2 regions of the Isoptericola aurantiacus genome follow, and region 1 is predicted to be linked to the other one. Evidence: predicted binding sites of a transcription regulator. Region 1 holds the regulator's gene; the other holds the start of a gene.
The links. Region 1 encodes HrcA, which represses chaperone genes, less so after heat shock. Its sites were predicted from a motif close to TTNGCACTCGNNNNNNNCGAGTGCNAA; they were not measured.
Positions count from the first base shown of each region.

Region 2: a site for HrcA is predicted at 2,373-2,399, ahead of groES (co-chaperone GroES). Genes of this name have one in related genera too.

Region 1 is NZ_JBJBAE010000006.1:199,180-204,281, reverse strand. Features, by position in the region: gene ACIQLL_RS16080 (histidine triad nucleotide-binding protein) at 1-146, opposite strand, end outside; gene ACIQLL_RS16075 (16S rRNA (uracil(1498)-N(3))-methyltransferase) at 143-946, opposite strand; gene dnaJ (molecular chaperone DnaJ) at 991-2,115, opposite strand; gene hrcA (heat-inducible transcriptional repressor HrcA) at 2,168-3,205, opposite strand; gene ACIQLL_RS16060 (hypothetical protein) at 3,402-3,581, shown strand; gene ACIQLL_RS16055 (helix-turn-helix transcriptional regulator) at 3,674-5,102, shown strand, end outside.
Region 2 is NZ_JBJBAE010000001.1:106,826-111,927, reverse strand. Features, by position in the region: gene ACIQLL_RS00425 (glutamate--cysteine ligase) at 1-962, opposite strand, end outside; gene ACIQLL_RS00420 (class I SAM-dependent methyltransferase) at 1,075-2,325, opposite strand; gene groES (co-chaperone GroES) at 2,511-2,807, shown strand; gene ACIQLL_RS00410 (WhiB family transcriptional regulator) at 2,932-3,222, opposite strand; gene ACIQLL_RS00405 (MerR family transcriptional regulator) at 3,424-4,545, shown strand; gene guaB (IMP dehydrogenase) at 4,684-5,102, shown strand, end outside.

The DNA.
Region 1 (5,102 bases):
TTGGGCACGACGAGCACGTGCACCGGCGCCTGCGGGTCGATGTCCCGGAACGCGACGACGCGGTCGGTGGTCTCGACCACGTCGGCAGGCAGCTCGCCTGCGACGATCTTGCAGAAGAGGCAGTCCGTGTCGGTCGTGTCCGTCATACGTCCCAACCTACCCGCCAGCGGCCCAGCCGGTCGCTCAGGAGCGCCACGGCGACCGGACCCGCCGTCGAGGTGCGCAGCACGTGGGGACCGAGACGTGCGGTGACCGCGCCGGCTTTGGTGAGCAGCGCGAGCTCGTCCTCGCCGATGCCGCCCTCGGGCCCGACCACCACGAGCAGCCGGGGTGCGGCGCCGTCGGTGGCCCCCGGCCCGCCGGGACCGGGCAGCGGCACGTCCGCGAGCGCCGTCGTCGCCTCCTCGTGGAGCACGACGACGGCACCACCGCCGGCCACGACGTCGCGGACGTGGGCGGCGAGCCCGCGGCTCGTGAGGTGCTCGGCGACGTCGGGCGACCAGGCCCGGCGCGACTGCTTGACGGCGGCACACACGGTGGAGCGCCACTTGGCGAGCGCCTTCTCGGCCCGCGGGCCGCGCCACACGACGACGGACCGGTCGGCCTGCCACGGCACGACGGCGTCGACGCCCAGCTCGACGGCGGCCTCCACGGCCTGGTGGTCCCGGTCGCCCTTGGCCAGCGCCTGCACGAGCGTGAGCACCACCGTCGGGGCGGCCTCGACCCGCAGGTCCTGGACGCGCACGTGCACCGCGCCGTCGGCGACGGACTCGACCACGCCCCGGGCGCGCGTCCCGACGCCGTCCACGACGTCGACCCGCTCCCCCGGTGCACGCCGCTGCACGACGCCCGCATGGCGTGCCTCCGACCCGGTGAGCACGACGCTCCCGCCCGGGGCGGTGGTGGCCAGGACGCCGGCGTCGACGAGGAAGACCGGCGCGCTCACGGGGTGCCCCCCGTTCGCGAGCCCTGCGGTGCCTCGCTCACGTGTCAGCGTCCGCTCAGCTTGTCCCGCAGCCGGCTGAAGACGCCCGGGTGGGCGGCCGTGAGGCGCGGCTCGGGCCGCTCCTCGCCGCGCACCGCGGCGAGCTTGCGCAGCAGCTCGGTCTGCTCCTCGTCGAGGGTCGACGGGATCTGGACGTCGACGTGGACGTTGAGGTCACCGCGGCCGGTGGCGTGCAGGTGTCCGACGCCGAGCCCCTTGAGGGTGACGATCTGGCCGGGCTGGGTTCCGGGCCGCAGGTCGATCTCCTCGGGGCCGTCGAGCGTGTCCAGCTCCAGGACCGTGCCGAGCGCCGCCGCCGTCATCGGCACCTGCAGCGTGCAGTGCAGGTCGTCCCCGCGACGCACGAAGATGTCGTGCGCCTTCTCGCGGATCTCGACGTACAGGTCGCCGGCGGGGCCGCCGCCAGGACCGACCTCGCCCTGCGCGGACAGCTTGATCCGGGTGCCGGTGTCGACACCGGCGGGCACGTTGACGGTCAGGGTGCGGCGCGAGCGGACGCGGCCCTCGCCGGAGCACTCCGCGCACGGCTCCGGGATGACCGTGCCGAACCCCTGGCAGGCGGCGCAGGGCGCCGTGGTCATGACCTGACCGAGGAACGACCGGGCGACGCGCTGGACGTTGCCCCGGCCCTGGCAGACCTCGCACGTGCGCACGTCGGTGCCGGGTCGGCAGCCGTTGCCGCTGCAGGTGCCGCACACCACGGCGGTGTCGACCTGCAGCTCACGCTTGGCACCGAACGTGGCCTCGGCCAGGTCGATGTCGATGCGCACCAGGGCGTCCTGGCCCCGGCGGGCGCGCGGGACGGGTCCGGAGGTCTGCTGGCCGCCGCCGAAGAACGTCTCGAAGATGTCCTGGAAGCCGAAGCCCTGGCCGAACCCGGCGCCGGCACCGCCTCCGGGGGCGCTCGGGTCGACGCCCATGTCGAACTGCTGGCGCTTCTCCGGGTTGGAGAGCACCTCGTAGGCGCGGGCGACGTCCTTGAACTTCTCCTCGCCCTCGGCGCCGGCGACGTCCGGGTGGAGCTCACGGGCGAGGCGTCGGTAGGCCTTCTTGATCTGCTCGGGCGAGGCGTCGCGGTCGACGCCGAGGATCTCGTAGTAGTCGGTCACAGGTCTCTCTTCGGTGACGTACGCAGTCTGGTCAGGATGTCGCGCCGGCCGGTCAGCCCGGCAGCACGCGCGACAGGTAGCGGGCCACGGCACGCACCGAGGCGATGGTGCCGGGATAGTCCATGCGGGTGGGGCCGATCGAGCCGAGGGTGGCGACCGTGTCGCCGTCCGTACCGTAGCCCGATGCCACGACAGACGTCTCGGCCAGCCCGTCGAGCCGGTTCTCGTGGCCGATGCGCACACCGACCCCGTCCCCCGACATCTCGGTCAGCAGCCCGAGGAGCACGACCTGCTCCTCCAGCGCCTCGAGCACGGGGCTCAGCCCCTGCTCGAAGATGGCCTCCGGGCGCGCGAGGTTGGCCGTGCCGGCCAGCACGATGCGTTCCTCGCTCTCCTCGCCGAGCGTCTCGATCACGAGGTCGGCCACGGCGCGGGCCACCCCACCCAGGTCGGGCCCGACGGCCTCGACGACGTCGACGAACGCGGCGGGCAGCTCGGTGAGCCGCTTGCCCGCCGCCGCGGCGTTGAACCGGGCCCGCAGCTCGCCGAGGGTGCCCTCGTCGAGCCGAGGTCCGCCGTCGTGCCCGGGACGGGACGGCAGCTCGCAGAAACGCTGCTCGACCCGGCCGGTGTCGGTGATGACGACGACCAGCAGACGACCCTCGGCCACGGGGACGAGCTCGAGGTGGCGCAGCCCCGAGCGCCGCAGCGACGGGTACTGCACGACGGCGACCTGTCCCGTGAGCTGGGCGATGAGCCGCCCGGCACGGACGAGGACGTCGTCGAGGTCCACGGCCTGCGAGAGGAAGGTCTCGATCGCCCGCTTCTGCGGGACGCTCAGGGGCCGGACCTCGGCCAGCCGGTCCACGAAGACGCGGTACCCGGCGTCGGTGGGGATCCGCCCGGCGGAGGTGTGCGGCTGGGCGATGTACCCGGCCTCCTCCAGGGCGGCCATGTCGTTGCGGATCGTCGCGGGCGAGACCCCGAGCTGGTGCCGCTCGGTGAGCACGCGCGAACCGACGGGCTCGCGCGAGGTGACGTAGTCCTCCACGATGGCGCGCAGCACGGCGAGCCTGCGTGCCTCGCTCATGGTCGGCCTCCCCTCGACGCTCCGGACGTTTAGCACTCTCGTGCCGTGAGTGCCATCCTACGCGCCGCCACGGACGCCACGGAGGGCGCCGTCGGGTCCCTGAGGTACCTCAGGCGCTCCCGCTCCCGGTGGCAGCGCCCGAGAACAGGTCATCCGGCCGATCCGCCCGCCTGCCTCAGCCGCCGAGGCTGTGAGCATGAACCCGATCGAGCACCTGACCGCCCACCGGCTGCACGAGGCCGAGCTGGTGCACCGCGTCGAACGAGCCCGCGCGGCCCGTGAGCGCCGCACCGCACGCACCGCCGCGGCCCCGTCGGAGCTCGCGCGCCGTCCCGCGCCCGTCCGCCTGCTCGCCGCGCTGCGCCGCCCCGCGTGACCCTCGTGACGTCGGGCGCGACGTCGGGCGCGGCGTCGGGCGCGGCGGTGGGCGCGGCGGTGGCCGCACCGTCCACCTGGCACGATGACGGCATGTCACCGCAGCGCTCCCCGCTGGTCGGCCGCGCGGCCGAGCTCGCCGTCCTGCACGCCGGTCTGGCCGGCGCGCGGACCGGCAGCGGAGACACCGTCCTCGTCTCGGGCGAGGCCGGGATCGGCAAGACCCGGCTGGTGACCGAGCTGCTCGACGCCGCCGGGCCCGACGTGCTCGTCGCGAGGGGGCAGTGCGCCGACTCGGGAACGGGACCGGTCCCGTACTCCGGTCTCGACGGCATCCTGCGCGACCTCGTCACGGCGCTCGGGAGCGCCACGGTGCTCGAGGCCGCGGGGCCCGCTGCCGACGCCCTCGGAGCGGTGGCGCCCGCACTGGTCGAGGTGCGCCAGGACGTCGGGGCCGGACGAGCACCGGAGGCCGTGACCGACCTGCTCGTCGCTCTCGGGGCCGATCGCACCGTGATCGTCGTGCTGGAGGACCTGCACTGGTCCGACGACGTGACGCGATCGACGCTGGCGCGGCTGGCGCGCGCCGCCGGCTCGGCGTCCCTGCTGGTCCTGGCCACGTACCGGAGCGACGACGTCGATCGGCGTCATCCTCTGCGGGCCACCCTGGCCGAGCTGGACCGGGCACGGCTCGTCACCCGGGTCGAGGTACCGCGCCTCGAGGCCGGTCAGGTGGTCGAGCTCGCCCGCGCCGTGCCCGACGACGCACCCCTGGGCGCCCGCGCGCTGCAGGACGTCGTCGAACGCTCGGAGGGCGTGCCGTTCTACGTGGAGGAGCTGGCTGCCTATCGCGGGCTCGAGCTGCCCACGTCGCTGCGCGACGTGCTGCTGCTGCGGTACACCCTGCTGAGCGCGCGGGCGCAGGAGATCTGCCGGGTCGTCGCCGCGGCCGGCTCCCGCGTGCGGCACGACACCCTCGCCGCGGTCGTGGGCGACGCGGCCCTCGCCGACGCCGAGGGCGCGCTGCGCGAAGCCGTCGACGCACTCGTGCTCGTCACCGACGACGACGGCTACCGGTTCCGCCACGCCCTGACGCAGGAGGCGGTCGACGCCGAGCTCCTGCCGGGTGAGCAGCGGCGCCTGCACACCGCCTACGCCGAGCACCTCGCCGGTGGCGCATCCACGGTCCAGCGACTCGCCGAGGTGGCCGACCACTGGTGGCGGGCCCGGGTCCCGGACCGCGCGCTCGCCGCCGCGGTCCGCGCCCAGCACGCTGCCACGCAGTCCGGGAACGCCACCACCGCCGTCCGGCTCGCCGAGCGCGCCCTCGAGGCCTGGGACCTGGTCCCCGATCCCGAGCAGGTCGCCGGTATCACCCACGCCGAGATGCTTCGTCGGGCCGCCGAGGCCCAGCAGACCGCCACCCGGGTCGACCGCGCTCTGGCTCTCGCGCGCGGTGCGCTCGCCGAGTGGCCCGCCGAGGACCCCTCGGGCCGGGCCGCCGTGCTCGGCCTCATCAGCA
Region 2 (5,102 bases), on a different contig from region 1:
GGCGCCAGGTCGTCGAGCAGGCGGGGCAGCGCGTCGGTGATCAGCTCCTCGTTGCCGTCGGCGTCGAGGATGATGATGGCGTCCATGCCGTAGCGGGCGGCCCGCCACTTGTTCTCGTGGACGTACCAGCGCGGCATCACCGGGAGCGCACGGCCCTCGTCGAGCAGGGTGGAGAAGTGCTCGACGAGGCAGTGCACCAGCGCGCCGAGGGCGGCCAGCTCGGCGACGTTGGAGGTGCCGTCGCAGATCCGCACCTCGACGGTGCCGAAGTGCGGGGCCGGCCGGATGTCCCAGCGCACCTCGGTGAAGTCGTCGATCACGCCCGTCTTGAGCATGTCCGCGACGTAGCCCTCCAGCTCGTCCCAGGCCGTGAACTGGTAGGGCAGGCCCGCCGTCGGCAGCTGCTGGAAGATCAGGGCGCGCATGGAGGCGTACCCCGTGTCGGCCGCGTCCCAGTACGGCGACGACGCCGACAGGGCCTGCAGATGGGCCACGTAGACCAGCAGGGAGCGCACGATCGGCAGCACCTTGTCCCGGTCCTCGATGCCGACGTGCATGTGGACGCCGTAGACGACCTGCTGGCGCCCCCAGACCTGAGCGCGGTCCACGACGGTGGCGTAGCGCTCCTTGTCGGTCACCTGCTGCTGGGACCAGGGGGCGAACGGGTGGGTGCCCGCGCCCATGAGCTCGGCGCGCATGGGGCGGATGATCTCCTGGACCCGGGCGACGCCGCTCTGCAGGTCGGCGATCGCGCCGGCGACGGTGTCGTTGACGTCGGAGACGATCTCGACGGTGTTGCGCAGGAACTCGGGTTTGACGTGACGGGCCCGCGAGTCGGGACCGAGCTCGGTCATCACCGCGGGCGCCACCTGGCGCAGGATGCCCGAGTCGGCGTCGACCAGGGCGAGCTCCCACTCCAGGCCGACGCTCGACCTGCGGGACAGCGCGAAGTCCAGCGTCATGGCGCCATGCTTCCACGCCTGGGGCGTGCTGCGCTCCCGGGAGGGGGCGATCGGTGCCGTCGGGCGTGGTGCCTACCTCGCCGCTTCCGTGCCTACCTCGCGGGGATGTTGCCTACCTCGGCAGGGGGTCGACGACCAGGACGTGCTGACGGCCCGCGACGCGGGTCAGCACGAGCGTGGCCGCGGCGTCGCCCTTGAGGGCGAGCTGGGAGCGCAGCTGCTCCGGCGTCACCGCGGTGCCGCGCTTCTTGACGGTCAGGCGCCCCACGTCGCGTTCGCGCAGGTAGGCCTTCAGCTTCTTGAGGTTGAACGGCAGGACGTCCACCACGCGGTAGCCCGTGGCCAGCGCGGCGGTGCCCGACGACGGCGCGGGCGCGGGGGAGTCCGTCGTCACGTAGGCGATGGTGCGGTCCACGAGACGTCCGCCCAGCTCGGCGGCGGCGTGCGCCACCAGCCCGGCCCGGACCACGGCGCCGTCCGGTTCGTACAGGTAGGCGCCCACGGGACCGACGTCGGGCACCAGGTCGGCGTCGTCCCCGGCGCGCAGGGTGCGCGAGACGCTGCCGGTCGCGGTGCCGTCCGCCGGGGTGCCGTTGTCGTCGGTGCGCAGCACGAGCGCCGACCGTCCGGGGCCGTCGGGGGCGAGGGGGCCGAACCACAGCCCGGCCTCGACCACGTCACCGTCCACGGAGACCCACTGCGTCTCGGCGTCCGCCGGCAACCCGTGGTGGGGGATCCCGGGCCCCACCTTGATGCCCAGCGCCGGGACCTGGCTGCGCAGGTCCCACACGGCGTCGAGCGGGGGAGCGTAGGCGGCGGGGTCGAAGACCCGCCTGCCGCCCCGCGTGCGCCGGGCGGGGTCGGCGTAGACGCCGTCGACGCCCTCGGCGGCGAGGTCCAGCGTCAGGCCGTCGGCGTGCCGGACCACGGCCTCGGGGAAGGCCCGGAGGTTGACCGTGGCGAGCGCCGCGGTGGCCTCGTCGACGTCGGTGGCCAGCACGTCGAGGCCCACCCCGGCGAAGGCGAGGGCGTCGGCACCGAGGCCGCACGTCAGGTCCGCGACCCGCGTGACCCCGGCGGCGAGATAGCGGCGGGCGTGCAGGGCGGCGACGACGAGCCGCGTCGCCTGCTCGAGCCCGGCCGGCGTGAAGAGCATGGCGTCGGCGAACGGACCGAGCTTGGTGCGCGCCTTCGCCCGCAGCCGGGACTGGGTGAGGGCGGCGGCGGCCAGGTCGGGGTCGACCCCGCCGTCGCGCAGCCGCGTGGCCAGCGCCATCGCCTGCGACTCGTCGTAGGGCGGCAGGGCGTTGAGCAGCGCCCAGCCCTCGGGGCTGAGCAGCTTGGTCAGGGAGGCCACGTCCATGGGGCCATCGTCTCAGGCGGGGAGCGGGACAGGCTCTCGGCGAAACTCTGGCACTCGACTTGTCAGAGTGCTAACGGCTGCCTAGATTTGGTCCCAGCGCACGACGCTGAGCCGGCACCCGCGACGACGGCCAGCGACAGGGCGCGTCCCAGTCCAGCAAGTCATCGCGAACAAGGAGGTCCGACGTGTCGGTCCCCATCAAGCCGCTCGAGGACCGGATCGTCGTCAAGGCCGTCGAGGCCGAGACCACGACCGCTTCCGGCCTGGTCATCCCGGACACCGCCAAGGAGAAGCCCCAGGAGGGCGAGGTCCTGGCGGTCGGCGACGGCCGTTTCGACGACCAGGGCAACCGCGTCCCGGTCGACGTGAAGGTCGGCGACAAGGTCATCTACAGCAAGTACGGCGGCACCGAGGTCAAGTACTCCGGTGAGGACTACCTGGTCCTCTCGGCGCGCGACATCCTCGCCGTCGTGGTCGGCTGACCGAAGCCGAACCGTCGGCTGACCGAAGCCGAAGCGCAGGGTGAGGGCCGAGGAACGAGGCGCTCGCCCGGAGCACGAGGCCCCGCATCGTCATCGATGCGGGGCCTCGTCGTGTCCTGGATGCTCAGCCGACCTTGCGCTCGCGGCCCGCGAGGACCGCCGACCGCTCGTCCTCGCTGAGCCCGCCCCAGACCCCGTACGGCTCGCGGACGCGCAGCGACTGCTCGCGGCACTCCATCATCACGGGGCAGGATCGGCAGATCGCCTTGGCCGCCTCGGCCCGTCGGCGGCGGGTCGAACCCCTCTCACCCTCGGGGTGGAAGAACAGGGTGTCGTCCGCGTCGCGGCAGGAACCCTGGTACTGCCACTCCCACAGTTCCATCACCGGGCCGGGAAGCCTTGAGATCTCCGTCATGGCGAACAACCTACAAGTTGTGCAGAAGTTGTTCAAGGCTTCGGGGGAAGTTGGTCGCAAGGGGGTCGCCTCGGGCGGTTGACCAGGGCATGAACCGGTTGTTGTCGCAGGTGGCGCGCTTTCGGGAACGATCCCGCGTCGGATCCTGACGCGCCGCGGGTCGCAGTGGCGGGCCCGGTGCGCCCTGGGCAGAATCGGGGCATGACCAACTCGCGACCCGCTCAGGAATCGGGTGGGTCACGCCTGTCCAGCCCCGGCCTCGCCGTCGCGGCCGTCGCCCGGCGCCTCGGCGTCGCTCCGGCGACGCTGCGCACCTGGGACCGGCGCTACGGGCTCGGCCCGTCGGACCGCACCGCGGGCTCCCACCGCCGGTACACGCCGGAGGACGTCGCCCGGCTGCTCGTCATGCGGCGGCTCACGCTGGAGGGCGTCGCACCCGTCGACGCCGCCGAGGCCGCGCTCGAGGCCGACCTCGAGGAGCTCGCCGAGGCCGAGAAGGCCGGCCCGCCCACCCCGGAACCCGCACCGGACGACGAGCAGGATCCGTCGACGTCGTCCGGCGCCGCTGCCGACGAGGGACCGCGCGGGGCGCGGGCGCACCTGCGAGCACTGCCCGGCGGCGGCCAGGGCACCCGCCCCGGCGCGCCGTCGTCCCCGTCCGGCCAGAACACCTCCGGGAAGGTCTCGGCCGTCGTCGACGCCGCCCTGTCCTACGACCAGGCGCGGTGCGACGACCTGCTGCGCATCCCCGCCGGGAGCGACCCGGCGGTGTGGTGGGCCCACCTGCTGGAGCCGGCCTGGAACCGGGTGGCGGAGCGCACCGTGCTCGCCGGTCCGGGCGCCGTGCCCGAGATCGTGCTCGCCACGGCCGCCCTGCAGGCGTTGCGCGCGTTCACCGAGGCGTTCGAGCAGGCGGTCGTGCAGAACGGTGGCCCGCCGGCGAACCACCCGAGCCGCATGCGCAACATCGTGCTGATCTTCGCCGCGCCGGACGAGGCCGTGCCGCTGTCCGCCCACACGCTCGCCGCAGCGCTGACCTCGAAGGGCAAGACCGCCCGGATCGTGACCGGCCCCGCGAGCACGCACCGGTCGCTCGAGCTCGTCACGATGGTCCGGCCCGCCGCGATGGTCCTGGCCACGACGCAGCGCAAGCCCGACCTCGACCTCGTGCACGCGGTCCACGACGGGTTCCCCGACCTGCCGATCTTCGTCGGCCTGCGGCGCGACGACGCCGCGAGCGAGCTCCCGCTCACCCCGCAGGTGCAGCGCGTGCGGTCGTTCACCGGCCTGCTGCACGAGGTGCTCGCCGTCGTGTCGTCCTGACCGTCCGGCAGCCGACCCCGGGGTGTCGCCGACCCGGCACGGCGGCCGCCCCCGCCCCGGCTCCGACGTCGCCGGGCGGGGTGGTCGCGTGACGGACCGCACCTCGGGGCGGGGCTGCGCGCGCCGTAGACTCGGCACATGACGGAGACGACCTCGCCAGCGCACGACCCGTTCGGATTCCTCGGCCTGACCTACGACGACGTCCTGCTGCTGCCGGGGTACTCCGACCTCGCGCCGACGGACATCGACACCACCTCCCGCCTCACGCGGGAGATCTCCCTCAAGGTGCCGCTCGTCTCGGCGGCGATGGACACCGTCACCGAGTCGCGCATGGCGATCGCCATGGCGCGTCAGGGCGGCCTCGGGGTGCTGCACCGCAACCTGTCGATCGCGGACCAGGCCTACCAGGTGGACCTGGTCAAGCGCACCCAGACGGGCATCATCTCCAACCCGGTCACCATCGGTCCCGACGCGACGCTGGAGCAGCTCGACCAGCGCGCCGGCGAGTACCGCGTGTCCGGCTTCCCCGTGCTCGACGACGCCGGCCGGCTCGTCGG